Anatilimnocola aggregata: one gene and its partner. The protein of the gene in region 2 interacts with the protein of the main gene of each other region in a pairwise test. Links are inferred from orthologs where the notes say so. Each region holds a gene or a part of one and is shown on either strand. Other genes may lie near its edges.

Region 1 (6,637 bases), 610 kb from region 2 along the record:
CCATCACGGGACCAGTAGGGAACCCCGTTAAACCCAAGAACAGCTAGCTGAACCGACTCCAGCCAGCCGATCTACCACCCAAAACTACTTCAATTCGACAGTAGCACCGGCAGCTTCGAGATCAGCCTTGACCTTGGCAGCGTCTTCCTTCGAGGCCTTTTCCTTGATCTTCGCTGGAGGAGCGTCGACCAACTTCTTGGCGTCCATCAGCGAGGCGCCAGTGATGGCCTTCACGGCCTTCACGACTTCCAGCTTCTTGTCGCCAGCAGCGGTGAGGATGACGTCGAACTCGGTCTGCTCGGCAGCCTTGGCCGGGCCAGCATCAGCAGCTGGTGCAGCCATCATCATGCCGCCGCCTGCAGCAGGTTCGATACCGTACTTATCCTTCACGTAATCGCTCAGCTCTTTGGCCTGCTTGAGCGTCAGGTTGGCGATTTGATCACCCAAGGACGAAATGTCTACGTCAGCCATGATACACAACCCTTTCTGAACCCGCGGCCGGTTGGTGCCCAATACCTTGATTGGACGGCACCGACCGCAACTACCGCTGAAAATCACCAATTAGTAAACGCCCAGCCACACGCGGCGGGCCACCCAAGATATACAAATAGGAGCGAACTAGCTGGCAGCCGGTTCGGCACCCTCTTTTTCTGAAACCTGCTCTTTTTCCGAAATCTTCTTGACCTGGCTGAGCAGAGCACCGCCGGGCTGATTGATTTGCGAGAGGAGCTTGGCTCCGGGCGACAAAATCTGCCCGAGCAGCAAACTGATTTGCCCCACGCGATTGGGCCACTTGGCCACTTCCTTCATCTTTTCGGCCGAGAGCTTCTCGCCATCCATCACGCCGCCGCGAGGCAGGCATTTTTCAAACTCTGGCTTCTTGTGGATTGCAGCCATCTCTTTGGCCAGCGAGACGAAGTCTTCGCCGCCATAGACCACTGCCAAGCTTCCCTCGCCACCTTCGAATGCCGGCGCCAGCGAAGTCCCTTCAGTGGCGCGACGAGCCAAGCTCGCCTTGACCACCATCAACGACAGGCCCTTCTTCTTCAGCTCGCGCCGCAGGTTATAGGTGTTCGAAGAATCCAAGCCAATCACGTTGACGAGCACGGCGTCGTTCACGCCCTGCAGCCGCTGCTTGATTTCTTCAGTGATCAGACGCTTTAGTGTCTTGCTCATGCCGCACTTCTATTCTCAATGAAATCCAATTGCCGACCAACAAAACGCCAGCAAACAGCAATCACTACACTGCAATGCGAACCGCCGGGCTCATCGTGGCACAAAGGGCCACGCTCTTTACGTAAGTGCCCTTCACCGTGTTTGGCTTCAGGCCCAACACGTACTGCACGAAGGCCTCGATGTTCTCTTTCAGCTTGGGTGCTTCGAAGCTCGCCTTGCCAACAATTGCGTGCACAATGCCGCCGTTGTCGTTGCGAAATTCGACCTTACCAGCTTTGTATTCCTTGACCACGCGCGATACATCGGGCGTCACGGTGCCGGCGCGAGGCGACGGCATCAAGCCACGCGGGCCGAGCACGCGACCGAGCGGACCAACGAGACCCATCATGTCGGGAGCGGCGATGCAGACATCGAAATCGGTCCAGCCGTCCTTGATCTTCTGAGCCAATTCTTCCTGGCCCACAAAGTCGGCACCAGCAGCAGTTGCTGCCGCAGCCAGTTCGCCCTTGGCGAACACAGCAACGCGCTGAGCCTTGCCAATGCCGTGAGGCAGCACCACGCTACCACGCACGATTTGGTCGGCCTGCTTGGGATCAACACCCAAACGCATGTGGATTTCGATCGCTTGATCGAACTTGGTATTGCCAAACTGCTTCAGGCGCTCGACAGCCTTGTCCAAGGAAATAACGTCCTTAGTGGGCGGCGCGACCTTGAGGAGGGCACGAAAACGCTTCGATTGCTTGGGCATGGAAAACAGAGAGCCCCAGGCTCTCCTCGCGGGAATAGTGCGGGATGCGGAGAATCGAGTATCCTAGCGAGATGCCTGCTAGGTGACAAGGGGGTTCGAATTAACCTTCGACAACAATCCCCATGCTGCGAGCCGTCCCTTCGATCATTCTGCCAGCACGCTCGGGATCCATCGAGTTCAGGACGTCCTCTTTCTTTTTCACGATTTCCAAGATTTGGGCCTTGGTCACCTTGCCGACCTTGTCTTTGTTCGGCACGCCTGCACCCTTGGCACAGCCAGCAGCCATTTTGAGCAACGCTGACGCGGGGGGGCTCTTGGTGATGAATTCGAACGAACGATCGTTATAAACGGTCACGACCACGGGAATTGGAATCCCCATGAATTCGCGAGTTCGCTCATTGAACTGCGAGACGAATTGGCCGAGGTTGATACCGAACTTACCGAGCGAAGTACCAACTGGCGGGGCCGGGGTAGCCTGACCACCCGTCACTTGAAACTTTGCCTGACCCGTAACCTGCTTAACCTTAGCCATGCTACTACTGCCTTCACAAAACGAATGGAAACTTGATTTAATGCGGAATCGCGCGGCCTGCGGCGATTACCGGCGACTGGCTTGTCTTTGTCTAAATGAGTTCGATCTGCCAGTGCTGGAACTCGATCTCGGTCGAGCGACCAAAAATGAGCACCAGAACCTTGACCCGTCCGTTGGCCTGATCGACGGCGGCAACCTCGCCCTCGAAGTTTTGGAAGTTCCCTTCCTTGACCCGAACACGATCGGCCTTCTTGAAAGGAATGGTCGACTTGACGGGAGTCGCTTCGTCGGTGAGCACCTTGCTCTTCCGCAGAATGGTCTCAACGTCGTGCGGCAACATCGGCGTGGGCTTGCCGCCGGAGCCGGTGAAGTCGCCAATGCCGGCCGTTTCACGAATCGCGAACCACGACTCATCGTTGACGGCCATGTTAATCAGCAAGTAGCCCGGATAGAGCTTCTTTTTGACAACCTTGCGCTTGCCGGTCTTGGTGAACTCGGCCACATCTTCGGTGGGAACGACCACGTCTTTGAAGTACCGCTCCACCCCATTCATCTTGATGCGGCGAAGGAGGGCGTCCTTGATCGAGTCTTCGCGATTGACCTGGATTTTGAGGATGTACCAATCGAACGTCAGCGAGTCGTCGAGCCGCGATTCATCGATGAACTCAAGCGGCTCGCGGTCCGGAACGTCTGCTTCCGGCTCATCAGCTTCGACTTCTGGTTCGTCAATCTCGGTGGCATCCAATTGCGCTTCTTCGGTAGCGCGATGCGGAGGATCGCCAGCCTGGCTGGAGGCGGCGAGCGAACCGGGCGAGAGCGTGACATCATCGGGCTGAGGCTGTGCGGGCGTGGCAGCAGTTGGCTCGACGGGCGGCACCACATCGCTGGAAGTCGCAGGACCAGCATCAGGCTCGGAATTTTCGGGACTATCGGGATGCATTTTCGGGGCCTTCACCGGTACTCGAGAACCAACGTCGATGCGGGACAACAAACCTAACCCTTGGCAACGCCAAGGGCCGTCAAGATGCCCAGCCAGGCAGCATCGAGGGCAAACAGGACAGCCGTCAGGCCGATAATCAAGACAATCACCACCGTGGTGCTGCGCGACAACTCGCGCCAGGTCGGCCACGAGACCTTGTTCATTTCCGCTTCGACGGCGATCAAAAAATCGGCGAATGGCGGATAGTTTACCAGTCGATAGCCAATCCAGAGGCCAGCTAGCAGCACTGCCGAAGCAATGCCGTAGCGAACAGCATTCTGCTGCCCCTGCAGGCCAGCTTCAGCCAATCGCCAGGCACCAAAAGCGACAACTACCCAGATCACCACGCACGTAATTTGGCGCGCGAGGCGACCCTGGCTACGCTTGTACAGCCCAGTGCTCAGGAATTCGCTGAGAATCAAATTCAGTCCCATACTCGACGCCGCTTTATCTTTTGACATGGTCCCTTGCCCGGCGGTGCTGCTCTTTCAGCAGGGCACCGAAGTGCATCGCTGAGCGAGCATGGAGCCGGCGATCCTCGCCGTCCCCCAATTGAACAAGTTATTAAGGCAACATCTTTTACTGAGGCAACATTGCCTTGCGGCAATCCAACCTTCTGCCAGCACGGGCGGAGGGAATCGAACCCGCAACCCCCGGTTTTGGAGACCGGTGCTCTACCAATTGAGCTACACCCGTAAGCAAACGCCCGGACCGCAAAGGGCCCGGGCAATGGGTGCCGCTGGATCTACTAGAAACCGGCGGCTCACCTGTATTAATCTACAAATCTGCCAGCACTGGCGACACCCCAAACGAGGGCCGCCAGCTGAGATTTATCTTGGACTACTCAACAACCTTGGTCACAACGCCCGAACCGACGGTCTTGCCACCTTCGCGGATAGCAAAACGCACGCCGTCATCCATGGCGATGGGCTTGTGCAGTGTGACCACAACCTTGACGTTGTCGCCAGGCATGCACATGTCGGCACCGACGAGGTCGGCAGTACCGGTCACGTCGGTGGTGCGGAAGTAAAACTGCGGGCGATAACCGCTGAAGAACGGAGTGTGGCGACCACCTTCTTCCTTCGACAAGCAGTACACTTCTGCTTCGAACTTGGTGTGCGGGGTGATCGAGTTGGCTTTGGCGAGAACCTGGCCACGCTCGATGTCTTCGCGACGAACGCCACGGAGCAAGCAACCGACGTTGTCTCCTGCACGACCTTCGCCGAGTTCCTTGCGGAACATTTCGACGCCAGTGACGGTGGTCTTGGTCGGCTCTTTGCTGAGACCGATGATCATGACTTCGTCGCCAACCTTCACTACGCCGCGCTCAATACGACCGGTGGCGACAGTACCGCGACCTTCGATCGAGAAGACGTCTTCGATAGCCATAAGGAATGGCTTGTCTTCTTCGCGCTTTGGTTGGGGAATGTAGCTATCGACTGCGTCGAGCAGGTCTTCGATGCACTTACGAGCAGCAGGATCCGAAGGATTCTGGTAAGCGGGCAGGGCGCAACCGCGGACGATTGGAATGTCGTCGCCGGGGAAGCCGTTCTTGGTGAGCAGTTCGCGAATTTCCATTTCAACGAGCTCGAGCAGGTCGGGATCGTCGACGAGGTCGATCTTGTTGAGGAACACAACGAGTGCAGGGACGTCTACCTGACGAGCCAACAGCACGTGTTCGCGAGTCTGCGGCATCGGGCCGTCAGCAGCCGACACGACCAGGATCGCACCGTCCATCTGGGCGGCACCGGTGATCATGTTCTTAATAAAGTCGGCGTGTCCGGGGCAGTCGATGTGAGCGTAGTGACGCTTTTCGGTCTCGTATTCGACGTGCGACACGGCGATCGTCACCGTCTTCGTGGCATCGCGAACGGTACCGCCCTTGGCGATATCCGCATACGACTTGATTGTAGCAAGGCCCTTTGCAGCCTGAACCGACACCAAGGCTGCCGTTGTCGTGGTCTTGCCATGGTCGATGTGGCCGATCGTGCCGACGTTGCAGTGCGGCTTAGTCCGCTGAAAAGTTTCCTTGGCCATTGCTTTCTTACCTACGTTACCTTGTGAATCGATGCCTGAAACATTGCTTCCATCAGGATATGGACTAAACGGCCATATCACTAGAGCTGCTGTCGGGACTTGAACCCGAGACCTCTTCCTTACCAAGGAAGTGCTCTACCAACTGAGCTACAGCAGCCAACTTCAAACCGACCAAACACCTTCAGCAGCCTTGCTCCGCCGACCAGCCAATGTCATTTGGCCAGGCATAGCAGCAAAGCGGGTGAAGGGAATCGAACCCTCGTCATCAGCTTGGAAGGCTGTTGCTCTACCATTGAGCTACACCCGCGATTCAACCCAGCACCTGCAAAACCAAGCTCGCCGGACACGAACTGCGACGACTAGCACCAATCTACCAATTTTCCATCACTTGCGGGCCCACAGACGGCGACTTGCATCGCGACCAAGGCCAGCCAGTGGTGAGTGGAGGATTCGAACCTCCGAAGACCGAAGTCAACAGATTTACAGTCTGTCCCCTTTGACCGCTCGGGAAACTCACCAGACTTGAACCAACTTCAACAGACCTGCAAACCAAACTTTCCGGCCACAAACCTTGAATACACTGCGAAAAGTGCCAAATCGGACTAGATCGGCAGAGCCAGCGGAGGGACTTGAACCCACAACCTACGGTTTACAAAACCGTTGCTCTGCCAATTGAGCTACGCTGGCCACTTATCTCGGTAGCGATTTTCCGGTGTCGAAAACCAGTTAATATAGTGACGCTTCCCGAGTACGCAAGACGACTTAGGGCAGTTTCCACACCCCGCCTGCCGAAATCGATCCGCAAAATCGGATCTCTGGGCATTGCCTATCTGCCTCTTAAGCAGGACCGCGGACCAAATTCGCAGGTTCGCGCCCCTCTCAAGCATGTAATTCAATCCTTCCGCAAAGGATGGAAAGCCGGGCAAAATGCATGGGGTTCCAGAACATTTCTCAGTGTTGGTACTGCGGCGGTCGCTGAACAACCGGAGCAGCCGCGGCCAGGATTTCATCGCGATTGCGATTGAGGGGCGGGTAGATTCGCTGACAATTGATGATCTGTTTCGTCTGTTTGGCGTCTGCCCCCTGAGCAACCATATGGCGGTCCCAGCCTTCGGTATAAACGGCTCCCCAAGAACCGAGGTCGAGCACCGTGACATACCAGTCG
Region 2 (6,704 bases):
GCGGTTATGGCCCGTTGCAGGGCGATGTCGGCTGGCTCGTCGGTTTGCACCGCAGTAAAGCCCAAGCTGGCGGTGACTTGCACCGAAGTGCCATTCGCCTGTAGCGAAGTCGCCTGCAATGACTTTAGCCATCCGCTGGCGAGAGACTCGGCCGCAGCGTCGTCGTGTGCGGCGAAGAGTATCGCCAGTCGATTATCGTGGAGCACGCCCGGGAGCGCCGTTGCCGGGAGCGCTTTCTTGATCGATTGCGCCGCGCCACGGAGCAGTTCGCGATAGGCAATCAACCCTTGCACGCGGGCAAAGCGGCCAAACGAATCGAAATCCAGCACTGCGACGTAGGGGGGAGTTGCCCTGGCTTTTTCTGCGGCAGAGGCCTGCAACCACGGTTTCCACTGTTTGAGCCAGGCATTTCGTTCGGCTAAGCCCGTGATGACATCGAGCCCGTTCTGCTCGGCGAGGCGGCGTTCGTATTCCAGCACACGTGCGCCGGCGCGTAGGCGCGCCAGCAATTCCCCATAGACAACGTCGCGTGCGAGAAAGTCGTCGAAGCCGGCTTCTAACGATTCAGTAAGTGCGGCGACCTCAGGAAGTTCTACCAGGAGCATGCAATAGGTGAAAACCTGCTGGGCTCCAAGCCTGCGTACTTGTCGACAAAGTTGCTTGTTCGCCAGGCTCTCTGTCGAACCATCGACGAGCAGGAAGTCCGGCGGATTTGCTTCCGCGGAGGCCAGAGTCTGCGCTTCGTCGCTCGCTTGCCGCACTTCGTAGCCAAAGATATCGAGAAATTTCGACATCCGCCGCAGCAAGGTGCGATCGGCCGACACAATCAAAATGGAGAAAGGGCGAGCTGACATCGGTGGCTTTCACCCAAGGGTGCAAAGGGGGCAACGCCAGGCGCGAACACACGTAGATCGCGCGGAAGCATGGCCTCTGGCACAAACTTAGGTTACAGATTCGGTGCTGCCTTAGCCGCGCCAAATATTTCTCAGCAAGATAGCGGCTTCTTGTCAATTCATGACGTACGTTTCAGTTGGCTCGCGCTGCCGAAGCGGTGTCATTGTCGGCAATGCGTAGTCAAATTCGACAGGCTTGGTCGACCCAGATCCAAACCACTGGTCGCAAACCACTGCGGGGCTGTCATGCGAACGAAGATTCTATTGCCGGAAACAAAGCTATCTCCTTATCTCGAGCGTGTTGGGGGGACGCCCGGCGAGCCCGTTGTGCTCGAGAAGTTCCCTTTTACCCTGGGGCGCAACGAGTCGTGCGACTATCAGGTCCCTTCAACGCGAGTCTCTCGCGAACATGCCGCCATCAATAAAGATGGCCGCCACTTTCGGATCAAAGACCTGGGCAGCACGAACGGCACGCTCTTGAACGGCAAGAAGGTCGCCGAAGCGCTACTAAGTGACGGCGATCTGCTCACTTTTGCCGATGCCGAGTTCTGCTTCCGCACGCCTTGTAACGAATCAGCTCGCGTCACAGTGACCCACGTGATGGACGGCGGCTCGGTTGCCGCCCACGACAACGATCTGCAGTCCGAAGACCGCGCTGCCCGCGATTTTATCCTGGCCGTCCGCTCATTGAACGAAGGCTTACTCCATCGAGGCCTGCGCACCCGCTTTCAGCCTGTTGTGGAATTGGCGACCGGGCAAGCCATCGGTTACGAGGCGCTCCGGCGAATCGAGAACCACTCGGGCGAAGTCCCTGCAGGCGAACGAGTCCTGCAAAGCGTCGATTGCCGGCTGACGGAGCGTTGGCATCAGTTGCATCGCCTGCTGGCCGCCGAACAAGCCGCTGAAGCCACGGGCGCGAACCTGCTGTTCTTGAATCTGCAGCCCGCTGAAGTCGGTGCCGATGGACTTCCCGAGACGTTGGCTCAACTGCAAAGTCGCTTGTCGGGCAAAAAGCTGATCGCTGAGATTCCTCACTCTGCGGTCGTCGATATTCCGTTCTTCCGCGACTTCCTCAGCCGGCTACGGGAACTGAATGTCGGCGTCTGCTATGCCGGCTTCAGTAGTGGGCAGAATCAGGTGCGGGCCCACGAGCAATTTGCGCCAGACTATTTGCAACTGGCTCCCGCCTTGGCACGCGGCGTCGATCGCAGCACGCAGCGGCAACAGCAGATCAAGGCGCTCGTTGAAGCCGCCGTTGCAGCCGGTTGTAAGATTATAGCAACTGGAGTGCACAGCGAAAACGAAGCCCAGACCTGCCGCGAACTCGGCTGTCAACTCGCTCAAGGCGACCACTACGGTCGACCTCAAACAATGCAGTGGGCGTCACTTGCGTAAATGCAGAACGTAGAACGAAGAATGCACAATGAAAGACAACAACATATATGTCTTCATTCTGCGTTCTGCATTCTTACTTCTGCATTCCTAGTACTCGTTCGTCTTTTCCTTCTCGACCAGCCCTGCACTGCCGCTGTAGGTTTTGCGCACGCGGCGTTCGGCGATTTCTGCTTGCAGGTGCGCAATAGCAGCATCAAGGGACATGGCACCTAGATCTCCTTCAAGCCGATCACGGACCGAAACGGTTCCTTGTTCGGCGTCGCGCGGGCCGACAACGAGCATGTAAGGAATTAGTTCCAACTGACCGTCGCGAATCTTCGCGCCGAGCTTTTCAGGGCGGAAGTCGCCGGTAACGCGCAGACCGCGGATTCGCAGTTGCTGCTCGATCTTGCGGCCGTACTCTTCGCTCTTTTCGCTGACGGTAATCACTCGGACTTGCTCGGGAGCCAGCCACAGGGGGAACGCGCCGGCAAAGTGTTCGATCAGCACGCCGATGAAGCGCTCCATCGAACCCAACGGAGCCCGGTGAATCATCACAGGCTGATGGGCCTTGTTGTCCGAAGCGGTGTACTCCAGACCAAATCGTGCCGGCAAGTTATAGTCGAGCTGCACCGTGCCTAGCTGCCATTCGCGCCCGATACAATCGGTCACGACGAAGTCGGCCTTGGGTCCGTAAAACGCAGCTTCGCCGGGCTCGGCGGTGTAGGCAATGCCGAGGCGAGTGCAGACATCTTCGAGCGCGTTCTGCGCGCGATTCCACACCTGCTCGCTGCCGACGTACTTGTCGCTCTTGGGATCGCGGAAGCCCAGCCGCACGCGGTAATTGTCGAGCCCCAGCGACTTCAGTACGAACTGAGTCATCGCGATGCAGCCTTCGAACTCGGCGGGAACCTGGTCTTCCATGCAGAACAAGTGAGCATCGTCCTGAGTAAAACCACGCACGCGAGTCATACCGTTAAGCTGGCCGGTTTTTTCAAAGCGATAGACGGAGCCGAACTCAGCGAGCCGCAGCGGCAGTTCTTTGTAGCTCCGCTTTTGCGCCTTATAGATCTGAATATGATGCGGGCAGTTCATCGGCTTCAGCAGATAAGCCTCTTGTTCGTCGAACCACTCCTTGATCGCGTGCATCTTGTCGGCATCGGTCTTGGCATTACCAAAACCACCGAACGAAATCGGCACCAGCCCATCGATGTTGACCTTCAATGCTTCTTCGAAGTGGCCGATGAACCGATTGTCGGCCAGCTTGCCTTGGAACTGCAGCGCAAAGAGTTGCTGCACGCTTTGCATGAACGGATCGAAGTAGAACGGCGGGAACTGGCTTTCCATGTAGTACGGAAAGTGTCCGCTGGTTTGATACATCTGAATGCGGCCGATGTGCGGTGTGTAAACCGGCAAATAGGCCCGCTGAGTCAGCTCCTGCTTGATGAATTCTTCGAGCTGCGAGCGAATCATCGCTCCCTTGGGCAGCCACAAGCACAACCCTGGACCAACGTCGTTGCTCAAGGTAAACAACTGCAGTTGCTTGCCGAGAACGCGGTGATCGCGGCGTTTGGCCTCCTCGATTTTCTTCAGGTGTTCATCGAGTTCTTCCTGAGTGAAAAACGCGGTGGCGTACAGCCGCTGCAACTGCGCGTTGTCGGAATCACCTTTCCAATACGCACCGGCCAGCGAAAGGAGCTTGAACGCTCCGACGGCACTCGCACTCGGAATATGAGGTCCCCGGCAAAGGTCGATGAACTCACCCTGGCGATAGAACGACAATTCGGGGTGAGTCGCCAGCCCGGTCTCGATGTGCTCGACCTTATACTTTTGATCGAGTCCCTGGACGATCGCCAGAGCCTTCTCGCGTGGCACTTCGATTCGCTCAAAGCCTTCATCGAGCGCGATGATCTTTTTCATCTCGGCTTCGATGGCGGGAAAATCGTCGTCGGTCAGCGGTTCGGGAAGTTGAAAGTCGTAATAAAAACCACCTTCGACGGTCGGACCGAAGGCCAGTTGCACCCCCTTCTTCAGCCGCATGACTGCGCGGGCCATGATGTGAGCGCACGAGTGCCGCATAACGGCCAGCGCTTCGGCATCTTTGCGGGTCAGCAGCCGCAGCTTGACCTCACCTTCGCTGGGCAGGACGTAGTCGGAACCGACTACTTTCCCATCCACTTCGGCAGCCAGCGTGGCCTTGGCGAGTCGCGGGCCGATTGATTCGGCAATCGCTCGCGGGGTGGTTGAGGCGGGAAACTCCTTCACGCTGCCATCGGGCAAACTGACCTTAAGCATCGAACCATCTTCCTGAAGAGGGACCAGCTGTTCGCTGCGGCACGCCGCTACAAAGGGTGTGCACCGACAACGTCTGCCGACGCGTAACATAACGGTCCGCCATGGTTTGCGACAAGGCAGGCTAAGCAAACGACAGCACCGTTCGTTCCGATTACCTCCGAGACACAAGGTCATACTCGCGGGTTCAGCGTACGGCCGCCCGTTGTGAGAAATGGCAGTACGACCTACGATGATGGACTCGCAATTTGCGGGCTGCGGCCAGCAGATGCGTCCAGGAAAGTGGAATGTCCCCTCCCAAGCTGATTCTCTGCGAACGAACCCCTCGCTGGCTGGCGGCGTGGCGTCTTGCGCTCCCAGATTCTCGCTGGAGTTTGCTTTCGAGCGCGGTCTCGCTCGCGCAGTGCGAAACTCAGCTTCAAGAATCGCCCGAATCGGTCGCTGCCGTGCATGTCAACGAGCAGAACTTGTCCACCGTTATCCCAATCTTGCATCGCTGGCGGCGCGACTTCCCGGCAGCTCGTTTTCTCGCTCTCTGTTCGAGCGATGTCGCCCAAAAAGTCCCGGCAGTCGCGTTATTGCAAGATGCTGGCGTGCTACTGGTGATCGACCGCCTCGAACAACTGCCCGCTGCCACCCGGTTGGTGCAACGGCACTTGCGCCGCCACGTGGCGACCAGCACGGCATTGCCGACCACCATCTGGCAGCGAATTCCCTGGCCGCGGTTTGCGGTCAGCACCACACCAGTCATCAACTAATACCTTTTGAATTGCAGAGGATGGACGGATGAGTATGGACGTAACGGTAGCGGCTGTCGAAAAAGTATTGGCAGAGTTCAAAGATCCCGAAACCGGCCGCAGTGTCACCCAAACGCAACAAGCGCGCGACGTGCAAGTCGCCGGCGACAAAGTCACACTCACGCTGGCGCTCACCTCCCATTCCGCTCCCATCAAGAACGAGATGAAGGAAAGGTTAGTTGAGTTGCTGCGGCGTCGGTTTCCTTCCCTCACCAGCATCGATGTAAATCTGGTCGTTCACGAACGGGCCGCAGTCAAGCTCGGTCAAATCGGCCTGACGGCCAAAAGCGTGATCGCCGTCGGTTCTGGCAAAGGCGGCGTGGGCAAGAGCACCGTGGCGGCGACGATCGCGCTGGGCCTGAAGCGCGCCGGTTGTAAAGTCGGCCTGATGGACGCCGACGTCTACGGCCCCAGCATTCCGCACTTGCTCGGCCTTAGCGGCAAGCCGGTGATTGAAAACAACAAGCTGCAACCGATCATGTTTCAAGGCATGCCGACCATCTCGATGGGCTACCTTGTTCCTGCTGGCGAAGCAGTCGTCTGGCGCGGGCCCATGTTGCACGGGGCGATCACGCAGTTCTTGCGCGACACCGCCTGGGGCGATCTCGATTATCTGATCATCGACATGCCTCCCGGCACCGGCGATATCGCCCTCACCTTGTCGCAACAACTGCCGCTCACCGGCGCGGTCGTCGTTTGCACGCCGCAGCAAGTGGCACTGATCGATGCGGTGAAGGCTATCGCCATGTTCCGCAAGGTCAACATTCCCCTGCTGGGGATGGTCGAAAACATGAGCGGTTTCATTTGCCCCGATACCGGCAAACGCTATGACATTTTCGGCAGTGGTGGCGCTCGTCAGGCAGCGGAAGAGTTAAAGGTTCCGTTTCTGGGCGAAGTGCCGCTCAACATGCAGATTCGGATCAACGGCGACGAAGGCCTCACCCTCGGCAATTTCGACGATCCAATTCTCGGACCTTACCTCGAGAAGATCGTCACCACGCTGGTGCGCAACATCGCTGACAACACCATGAGCAAGCCACCGAGCATGCAACTACCGATGTTGGGGTAACTCGGTGGCATAAGCTTTCTGCCGGTGAGAAACTGCGTTTCGGCTTTGACAGGCAGGGTGCCCAACCCACGAAAAGAGGAGCACGACCATGGTCGAGTTTGGTAATCCACCGCCGGGAATGCGTTCCATCCAAGCGTACCTGGTTTGCAAAGACGCGGCAGCGGCGATCGAGTTCTACGGCAAAGCATTCGGCGCAAAAGAAAAGTTTCGCATGCCGATGCCGGATGGCAAAACGGTGATGCATGCCGAGCTCAATCTCGGCGATAGCATACTGATGCT

What was found.
Region 1: the proteins of thrS (region 2) and rplA interact in binary tests that used the Escherichia coli proteins (3 or more experiments, as listed by UniProt). The link is inferred for Anatilimnocola aggregata from one-to-one orthologs.

The regions. Positions count from the first base shown.
Region 1 is NZ_CP036274.1:7,148,265-7,154,901, reverse strand. Bases 83-2,954 are described here. They hold rplA (50S ribosomal protein L1), read right to left. Parts: upstream 1,925-2,954; coding sequence 1,241-1,924; downstream 83-1,240. Other genes in these bases: nusG (transcription termination/antitermination protein NusG), read right to left, coding at 2,548-2,954; rplK (50S ribosomal protein L11), read right to left, coding at 2,025-2,456; rplJ (50S ribosomal protein L10), read right to left, coding at 619-1,176; rplL (50S ribosomal protein L7/L12), read right to left, coding at 85-471. In the rest of the region: more of nusG, read right to left, coding at 2,955-3,396; preprotein translocase subunit SecE, read right to left, coding at 3,450-3,896; tuf (elongation factor Tu), read right to left, coding at 4,276-5,472; ETAA8_RS26980 (NAD(P)/FAD-dependent oxidoreductase), read right to left, coding at 6,424-6,637. UniProt on the Escherichia coli protein: One of the primary rRNA binding proteins, it binds very close to the 3'-end of the 23S rRNA. Forms part of the L1 stalk. It is often not seen in high-resolution crystal structures, but can be seen in cryo_EM and 3D reconstruction models.
Region 2 is NZ_CP036274.1:6,537,903-6,544,606, forward strand. The notes cover bases 1,970-4,908. They hold thrS (threonine--tRNA ligase), read right to left. Parts: upstream 4,563-4,908; coding sequence 2,376-4,562; downstream 1,970-2,375. Other genes in these bases: ETAA8_RS24545 (EAL domain-containing protein), read left to right, coding at 1,970-2,288; ETAA8_RS24555 (hypothetical protein), read left to right, coding at 4,847-4,908. In the rest of the region: ETAA8_RS24540 (diguanylate cyclase domain-containing protein), read right to left, coding at 1-854; more of ETAA8_RS24545, read left to right, coding at 1,140-1,969; more of ETAA8_RS24555, read left to right, coding at 4,909-5,317; ETAA8_RS24560 (Mrp/NBP35 family ATP-binding protein), read left to right, coding at 5,352-6,425; ETAA8_RS24565 (VOC family protein), read left to right, coding at 6,514-6,704. UniProt on the Escherichia coli protein: Catalyzes the attachment of threonine to tRNA(Thr) in a two-step reaction: L-threonine is first activated by ATP to form Thr-AMP and then transferred to the acceptor end of tRNA(Thr). The rate-limiting step is amino acid activation in the presence of tRNA.